One region of the Rhizobium sp. UBA1881 genome, then DNA from elsewhere that is predicted to be linked to it. Evidence: riboswitches for the same ligand, from Rfam matches in the RefSeq annotation. Region 1 holds a riboswitch; the other holds the start of a gene.

Evidence for each region. Region 1 has a riboswitch for cobalamin ahead of cobU (bifunctional adenosylcobinamide kinase/adenosylcobinamide-phosphate guanylyltransferase). Riboswitches for the same ligand answer to the same signal wherever they lie in the genome.
Region 2: linked by a shared signal. The riboswitch ahead of bluB (5,6-dimethylbenzimidazole synthase) and the one ahead of cobU (bifunctional adenosylcobinamide kinase/adenosylcobinamide-phosphate guanylyltransferase) in region 1 are both predicted to bind cobalamin.

Annotation. Positions count from the first base shown of each region.
Region 1 covers NZ_DDHH01000169.1:25,808-29,960, forward strand. Annotated here, with positions in the region: gene B3605_RS20890 (chloride channel protein) at 1-1,361, opposite strand, end outside; cobalamin riboswitch at 1,608-1,999, shown strand; gene cobU (bifunctional adenosylcobinamide kinase/adenosylcobinamide-phosphate guanylyltransferase) at 2,111-2,629, shown strand; gene cobW (cobalamin biosynthesis protein CobW) at 2,634-3,683, shown strand; partial or broken gene B3605_RS20905 (cobaltochelatase subunit CobN) at 3,955-4,153, shown strand, end outside.
Region 2 covers NZ_DDHH01000134.1:19,094-23,246, forward strand. Annotated here, with positions in the region: gene B3605_RS16405 (LTA synthase family protein) at 1-350, opposite strand, end outside; gene B3605_RS16410 (TolB family protein) at 625-1,458, shown strand; cobalamin riboswitch at 1,484-1,668, shown strand; gene bluB (5,6-dimethylbenzimidazole synthase) at 1,709-2,395, shown strand; gene B3605_RS16420 (DUF2865 domain-containing protein) at 2,409-3,527, opposite strand; gene B3605_RS16425 (NADP-dependent malic enzyme) at 3,670-4,153, opposite strand, start outside.

The DNA.
Region 1 (4,153 bases):
CCGACATCATGGGCGCTGCGGATGCTTTCGCCACGCAGGTGAAAACGCCATGTGGCGAAGGAGTAGCCGAAGGTGCTGCGCACGACCAGCGACGAGGTGATGACGGCGGCCAAGACCAGTGCGGTGATCGGGAAGTCGCCGGTGATCTCGAGCGCCAGGAAGGTCATTGTCAGCGGCCCGCCGATGACGGCCACGGCAAGCGAGCTCATGCCGACAACGGCATAGATGATCGGCGTCAGCGTCGCATGGGCAAAATAGGGGGCCGAATAGGCGAAGAACTTCCCGAGCAGCGCGCCCATGAACAGCGAGGCGAAGAACAGGCCACCGCGGAAGCCGGAGCCGATCGAGATCGCCGAGGCCAGCGCCTTGAGCAGGAAAAGTCCGATCAGCACGGGAATCACGACCTCGCGGTCGAGATTGAGATGTAGCGCGCCATGGCCTGCCGACAGCACCTGCGGCGTCACCAGCGCGAGCAGCCCGACAATGATGCCGCCAAGCGCCGGGCGGAAAGGGAGCGCGATCGAGCTGCGGCGTGCGAGCTCCTCGATAAAGGCGACGCCCTGCATGATCAGGATGCCGATGCCGGCGCAGAAGGCGCCGAGCAGGATGGCGGGCACATAGTCGGCCGGCATGACGGTGCCGAAATCGCCGACATCGATGATGAAGTCGCTGCCGGCCAGCAGCCGAGCGACCAGCGTGGAAACGAGCGCCGAGACGACGACCGGCGTCAGCGACACGATCGTATAGGTGCCGATGATCAGCTCGAATGCGTAGAAAGCGCCCGTCAGCGGCGCGTTGAAGGCGGCGGCGATGGCGCCGGCGGCGCCGCAGCCGACGAGGACGCGCAGATCGGCGCGGCGCAGTTGCAGCTTGAAGCCGAGCTTCGAGGCGATGCCGGACGCCAACTGGGTGTAGCCGGCCTCGAGGCCGACCGAGGCGCCGAAGCCGTTGGATATCAGGTTTTGGATCGCGACGATGATGCTGTCTGTCAAGGACAGGCGGCCACCGTGCAGTGCGTTGGCCTCGATCGGGTCGACCATCGGCTTCTTGCGGGTCTTCGCCAGCACATACATCAACAGGCCGAGCAGGATGCCGCCGCAGACGGGGGCGGCCATCAGCAGGAACTTGTCGTCGATCTGAGAGGAGCTCAAACGCTCGACATCGCTGATCCCGAAGATCAGGCTGTGCATCTCGCGCGAGATCAGGCTCATGCCGGTGACGGCGAGGCCTGACGTGACGCCGATCAACGCGCCGGCCAGCACCATGCCCATTTCGCTGCGCCTGAGAAGCGCGCGCATGCGCCCCGCATCGAGCAGTGTGTGTAGCGGGCCAAGCCGTCTAAGATTGATTTTCAGGCGCATGATGGGGAAACTAGGCGGGCGAAAGCCCGTTCAAGGGTGGTAAAAGAGGGGATAGTTGCGGTGCTGCGCCGCGTGCGCTGCAAATGCGGCAAAAACCCGGCTGACGCAACAAGTTTTTATGACATTAAGTGCCTGATTATAGACGATAAATTTGGTAGAGATGATCGTCTTGAGGGTTGATATCAATCAATTTGGCCGGTGGGCGAGATTGGCGGTCGATTGACTTCGCAGTCGCGCTTGCCTAACCATGGATCGATAACGGATGGTTCCGGATCGCCAAAAGCGGTGCGGATGAAAAGGGAATGTGACGGGGTGGACCCAACCAGGGCGCCTTCATCACAGCCGACCCCGCGACTGTAGAGCGGTCAGGGTCTTCCATCCGGCGTCGGATGCTCTCAAGCCGGCTGCCTGCGTGGTGCAGGCGGGCGAGGAGCTGAAGACGGCGGAAAAGCCACTGGCAATGCAAGCCATGATCAACCGGGGTTGGACGCCTCCTTATCTACGAATCGTCCGCCTTTTCATGATTGCAGCCGGGAAGGCGAGGAAGAACCGATGGCACGATCGGGATGGCCTGCGTGGCTATCCCGATCGCGCCTGGACCCGCGAGCCAGGAGACCTGCCAATCGTGCCGGGCGCAAAGCCCACCCCTGGGCAAGTGTGCCCGATGCCAGCACGGAGGTTGTCATGGCAGATAATGAGACTTTGGCGTCGGCGTCAGGCTGGACGCGCTCCTGTGAAGTCGTCCACGCATGACGACCGCATCCTCTACGCTTATTTTAGGCGGCGCCCGCTCCGGCAAGTCGCGCTTTGCCGAACAGCTCGTCATCGACAGCGGCCTCGATCGCCACTACATCGCCACCGGCCGCGCCTGGGACGAGGAGATGCGCGCCCGGATTGACCAGCATAAGGCCGATCGCGGCGATCTCTGGACGACGCATGAGGAGCCGCTCGATCTCGTCGGCCAACTTGCCGCGATCGATGGCGAGGGGCGGGCGGTTCTGGTCGATTGCCTGACGCTGTGGGTCACCAATCTGATGATGGATGAGCGCGATATGGCAGCAGAATTCGCGGCACTGGCCGCCTATCTGCCGAAGGCCAAGGCGCGCCTCGTAATCGTTTCCAATGAAGTCGGCCTCGGCATCGTGCCCGAGAACCGGATGGCGCGCGAATTTCGCGACCATGCCGGACGGCTGCACCAGATGATCGCGGCGGTCGCCGCGGATGTGTATTTTATCGCGGCGGGACTGCCGCTGAAAATGAAGGGTTGAATTGATGAACCAGCAGAAGATCCCCGCCACCGTCATCACCGGCTTCCTAGGCGCCGGCAAGACGACGATGATCCGCAACCTTTTGACCAATGCGGGCGGCAAGAAGATCGCGCTCATCATCAACGAGTTCGGCGATCTCGGCGTCGACGGCGAAGTGCTGAAGGGCTGCGGCGCGGAAAACTGCACCGAGGACGATATCATCGAGCTCACCAATGGCTGCATCTGCTGCACCGTGGCCGACGACTTCATCCCGACGATGAGCAAGCTTCTGGAACGCGAGAACCGGCCGGATCATATCGTCATCGAAACCTCGGGCCTTGCCCTGCCGCAGCCGCTGGTCGCCGCCTTCAACTGGCCCGACATCCGCACCCAGGTGACCGTCGATGGCGTGATCACCGTGGTCGACAGCGCCGCCGTCGCCGCCGGCCGTTTCGCCGACGATCATGATGCCGTCGATGCCCGCCGCGTCGAGGACGAGACACTCGACCACGAGAGCCCGATCGAGGAACTCTTCGAGGATCAGCTCACCTGCGCCGACCTGATCGTGCTCAACAAGACCGACCTCATCGACGGCGCCGGCCTTGCCCGCGTCCGCGAAGAGGTTGCTTCGCGCACGGCGCGCAAGCCCGCGATGATCGAGGCGAAGAATGGCGACGTGCCGGCGAGCGTTCTGCTCGGCCTCGGCATCGGCACAGAGGAAGATATCGGCAACCGCAAGTCCCATCACGAGCTTGAACATGAGGACGGCACGCCGCACGATCACGACGAGTTCGACAGCTTCGTCGTGGAACTCGGCCCGATCGCCGATCCGGCCGTCTTCGTCGAGAGCCTGAAGGGCATCATCGCCGAGCACGACGTTCTGCGCCTCAAGGGCTTCGTCGACGTTCCCGGCAAGCCGATGCGCCTGCAGCTGCAGGCCGTCGGCAGCCGCATCGACCACTATTTCGACCGCGCCTGGGCCGCCGGCGAGGCGCGCGGTACGCGGCTGGTGGTGATCGGGTTGCATGAGATGGATGAGGGCGCGGTGCGTCAGGCGATCGAGGCGCTGGTTTAAGGTTGATGGTTGAAATGGGCGCGTCCGGTTTTGAAGATTGCTTGAGTGGTGCCGTGTGGCCCCCTCATCCGACCCTTCGGGCCACCGACCGGGGTCGAGCCGCTGGTCTCGACCCGTCCTTCGGACCCCCGCTGGGGAGAAGGGACTCGGGGCCGGCCGCTCGCGCCAATCTTCCCTTCTCCCCCGCGGGGAGAAGGTGGCCCGAAGGGTCGGATGAGGGGGCCACGCACTCCGCGCCTACGAATAACATTTCCCGTAAAGACATACTGCCATGCACCTTCTCCTAGCCCAGCAGGGAACAATCAGCGACGGCGAGGAGGCGATCGATCTCGGTCAGTCTCCCGGCGACATCCTGTTTCTCTCGGCCGCCGACACGGAACTGGCGGCGGTGGCGGCTACGCATGGCCGGCGCGCGGATGCTCGGTCGCTGCGCATCGCCAGCCTGATGAGCCTCAAGCATCCGATGTCCG
Region 2 (4,153 bases), on a different contig from region 1:
AGCATGTCCGAGGGATAGAGCGGATCGGAAAGGTAGTGCTGCTTCTGATTGGAGACGAGCGCCGGGACGAGGACGAGCGGCAGGACGACCAGTGCAGAGAGGAAACGGCGACCGAGGACGGCATCGACGCACAGCATCACGATGGTAAGCATCACGACCGTGGTCATGCCGGGGCGCGCCGTAGAAGACAGAAATGCGCCGACGTCGGTTGCGCCGCCGCGGGCGATCACCTCGACCGAGAAGGTTGCAAGCAACGCCATCACGGCGGTCAGGGCGACTGCAATTGCGCCGCGCAGAATGGAGGGGCGGGTATCCGCGCCAACGCCGCCATAGAGCGCCGCCTCGCGCATTGCCGCTCCGGACTTGAAAACTTGGGCGATCAATGGCGGAACTCCAGTGTCATCTTAACGTCATCGAACTGTCACATCTTCGTCATGAACGCTAGATGAACCATAGTTGTTTCGCGGGCTTAACGCTTTTTTGATCACAAACTTTTCGGCAGCCGGTTGCCTCATTTCGCGTGGGCTCCGGATGGAGCCTCCCATTGCCGCGCGCGTGCGATCCTTGCGTGCCTTATTTAGCTGTCGTAGGTCATGGATATGTTCGCGTCAGAGGAGAGTTTGCATGCGCAGTTCCGTCGAGATCTACAACGTCAAGACGGGCGAGGCCCGTGTGATTTGGCAGACCGAGAGACTGGTCGAAGCCCCCAATTACGCCCCTGACGGCAGCTATCTCCTGCTCAACGACGAAGGTCTGCTTTATCGCCTGGCGCTCGACGGCTCGGCGAAGGTCGAGCATGTCGATACCGGCTTCGCGACCGCCTGCAACAACGACCACGGGATTTCGCCGGATGGCACCCGCATCGTCATCTCCGACAAGGTCGAGTTCGGCAAGTCGGCGATCTACACGCTGCCGATCGAGGGTGGGGCGCCGCAGCTGGTGACCACCAATCATCCGTCCTACTGGCATGGCTGGTCGCCTGATGGGAAGGAGCTCGCCTATTGCGGCATTCGCGGCGACCTGTTCGACATCTACACGATCGACGTGACCGGCGGCGAAGAGCGGCGGCTGACCAACGGCGAGGGGCGCAATGACGGGCCGGATTATTCGGCCGATGGGCGCTGGATCTATTTCAACTCCAGCCGCACCGGCCTCATGCAGATATGGCGTATCCATCCCGACGGGACCGGCGTGGAGCAGGTGACGCACGACAATTACGGCAACTGGTTCGCGCATCCGTCGCCCAACAACGACAAGGTGGTGCTGATTTCCTACGATCCGGATGTATTCGACCATCCGCGTGACAAGCATGTGCGGATGCGGATGATGGATATGGACGGGGGAAATCTCACGACGCTGTTCGAACTCTTTGGCGGACAGGGATCGATCAATGTTCCCAACTGGTCACCTGGTGGTGACGAGTTCGCCTATGTGCGATATTTCCCGGTCGAGGCTTGAGCGATTGCATCATGCGCGGTTTGTCGGCATAGGTGGCGCGTCGGGTGCCCGCAGGCTTGCGGGAGAATCGGGAATTCGGTGCGAGACCGGAACGTGCCCAACGCTGTAAGGCCGACGTCTGCCGCTTGATGCCACTGGCGCTTTTTGCCGGGAAGGCGTGGCAGACGGATGACGCCAAGTCAGAAGACCGGCCCGACAATCATAGACTGACCGCCTGGACAGCGGCCGGTTGTGTTGTTGGGGATTGACGATGCGACCAGACCAATCTGGCTCTCTTGCGAGAGCCGGTGCCTTTTCGACGAGCGAGCGCGACGCCGTTTACAGAGCCATCGAGACCAGACGCGACGTGCGATCCGAGTTCCTGCCGGATACGGTGCCTGATGATGTGATTGGACGGCTGCTGGCTGCTGCCCATCATGCGCCGTCTGTCGGCTTCATGCAGCCGTGGAATTTCATCGTCGTTCGCGATGAGGCCGTGCGATCGACCGTGTGGGAGGCCTTTGCCAAGGCCAATGCCGAGGCGGCGGAGATGTTTTCCGGCGAGCGGCAGCAGGCCTACCGCGCCTTGAAACTCGAGGGTATTCGCACGGCACCCGTCGGCATCTGCGTGACCTGCGATCCGGATCGCTGCGGCGACGTGGTGCTGGGGCGGACACACAATAGGCGGATGGATTCCTATTCGACCGTCTGCGCGGTGCAGAACCTGTGGCTCGCGGCGCGTGCGGAAGGCGTCGGCGTCGGCTGGGTCAGCATTTTCCACGAGGCCGATTTGAAGCGGGCGCTCGGCGTGCCTGATCGGATCGAGATCGTTGCATGGCTCTGTGTCGGCTATGTCGATCGGCTCTACGAGGAGCCGGAACTCGCAGTGAAGGGTTGGCGGCAGCGATTGCCGCTGGAGGAGCTGGTGTTTACCGATCGCTGGGGCGGGGGCGTGTAGCCCGCGACGCCTGTTACTGCTTCTGAGCCGGCGGTTGCTGCGGCTGGGCGCCCGGCATGGCTTGGTGCTTGAGGTCGATCGATCCCTGATCGCCGGCGAGGAACTGCGGGCCGACCTGGCGCACCTTGCCGGCACTGGGATCGTAGGGGCGGTCGGGGACCTGCGCCTGGGGCGCCGGCTGCTGTGGCGTAGGTTGGGTTTCGGGCTTGGCGGCAGCGGTGTTCGGGGTTTCGATCGTGGTGATCGAGCTCCGAGGCGGCGGGGCGCTCACAGACTGGTTGCGGCGCATCTGTTCGTAATAGGCGGGCAGATTGCAGCTGCAGGATGATTTCTCACCGGGCTTGCGGTTCTTGTAGGCGAATGCATTCGGCATGGCGCTGTAGGGCGCGCCTGTCGAGGCCGAGATCATGTTCTCGGTCTCGCCGCTGGAAACATCGTGATAGTAGAGCTCGGTTTCGATACCAGGGCACATCTGCTGGCAGGTGTTGGCGTCGCGGGCGAAATCGAAGGAGGTTGCGTTCGAGCGGATGGGGAAGAAGCCGCCGTCGCAGCTGCGCACGCAGATCGTGTTCAGATGCGTCAGCGGCTGGCCGCCGGGCGAGAACTCGTAGGAGCGCTGACGCTCGCCGCCGAGCGGGATGAAGGTGTCGCTGCGCATCGCCTGATCGTCGATGCTGGGCGGGGTCGCATATTGCGGCTCTTCATATTGCTGCACGGGCGCATTGCAGTTGTTTTCGTCGAGTGCTGCGAAGAGCTCGTTGCGCAGGCGGGCGTCCGGGCTTTGCGCGCGCAACTCGTCGCGACGCATCTGCAGGTCGGCGATGTTGTCGAGCATCTTCGCTTCGGCTTGCTCAAGCTCGCCGCAATAGCCGGCATTGTCGCCGCCGATGACCACCATGCTGCCGCTGCTGCAGCCGTTGCGGCGCTGGTCGCTGCGCAGCTTGCGAAGCTCGAGGTTCTGTTCGGTGATGGCGCTGGCGAAGCGGCGTATTTCGGGCGACATGCCGCCGCCGATCGTCTCTGCGATGGTCGCCAGACGAGCGCGCAGCTGACCGCATATCGGCGCCAACTGCGCATAGGCAGGGGCGGAAACTGCAATCAGGAGTGCTGCGGCCAGCGTGAGGCGTTTCAAGGCATCGTCCCGTCAGTGAGCAAATACCAAATGGCGAAGGGCGGACCATGGCCCGCCCTTCGATATACATTGCTTGTCTTAACAAGCTGCCGTTCAAAGCCTAACGCATTTTCAGCGTCCAAGGCAAATCACGCAGCCCAGATCATGCAGGCTGGGATGCTTCCACAACCGCGAGGGCCGCCATGTTGACGACGCCACGCGAGGTGACCGACGGCGCCAGGATGTGTGCGGGCATGGCCGCGCCGAGCAGGATCGGGCCGACATGCAGGCCGTCCGTCATCGACTTGACGACGCCGAGCGTGATGTTGGCCGCATCGAGGTTTGGGAAGACCAGAAGGTTGGCTTCGTCGTGCAGCGTCGTGTTCGGCATGACGCGCTTGCGCAACGTTTCCGAGATCGCGCTCTCGCCATGCATTTCGCCATCGACCTCGAGATCGGGCGCGGTGTCGCGGACGAGCTGCAAGGCGTTGCGCATCTTTGTGGCGCTTTCCGATTCACGCGAGCCGAAGTTCGAATGCGACACGAGGGCTGCGCGCGGCGTGATGCCGAAGCGCTTGATTTCCTCGGCGGCGAGAACCGCGGATTCCGCCACTTCCTCGGCCGTCGGATTGAACGTCACGTAGGTG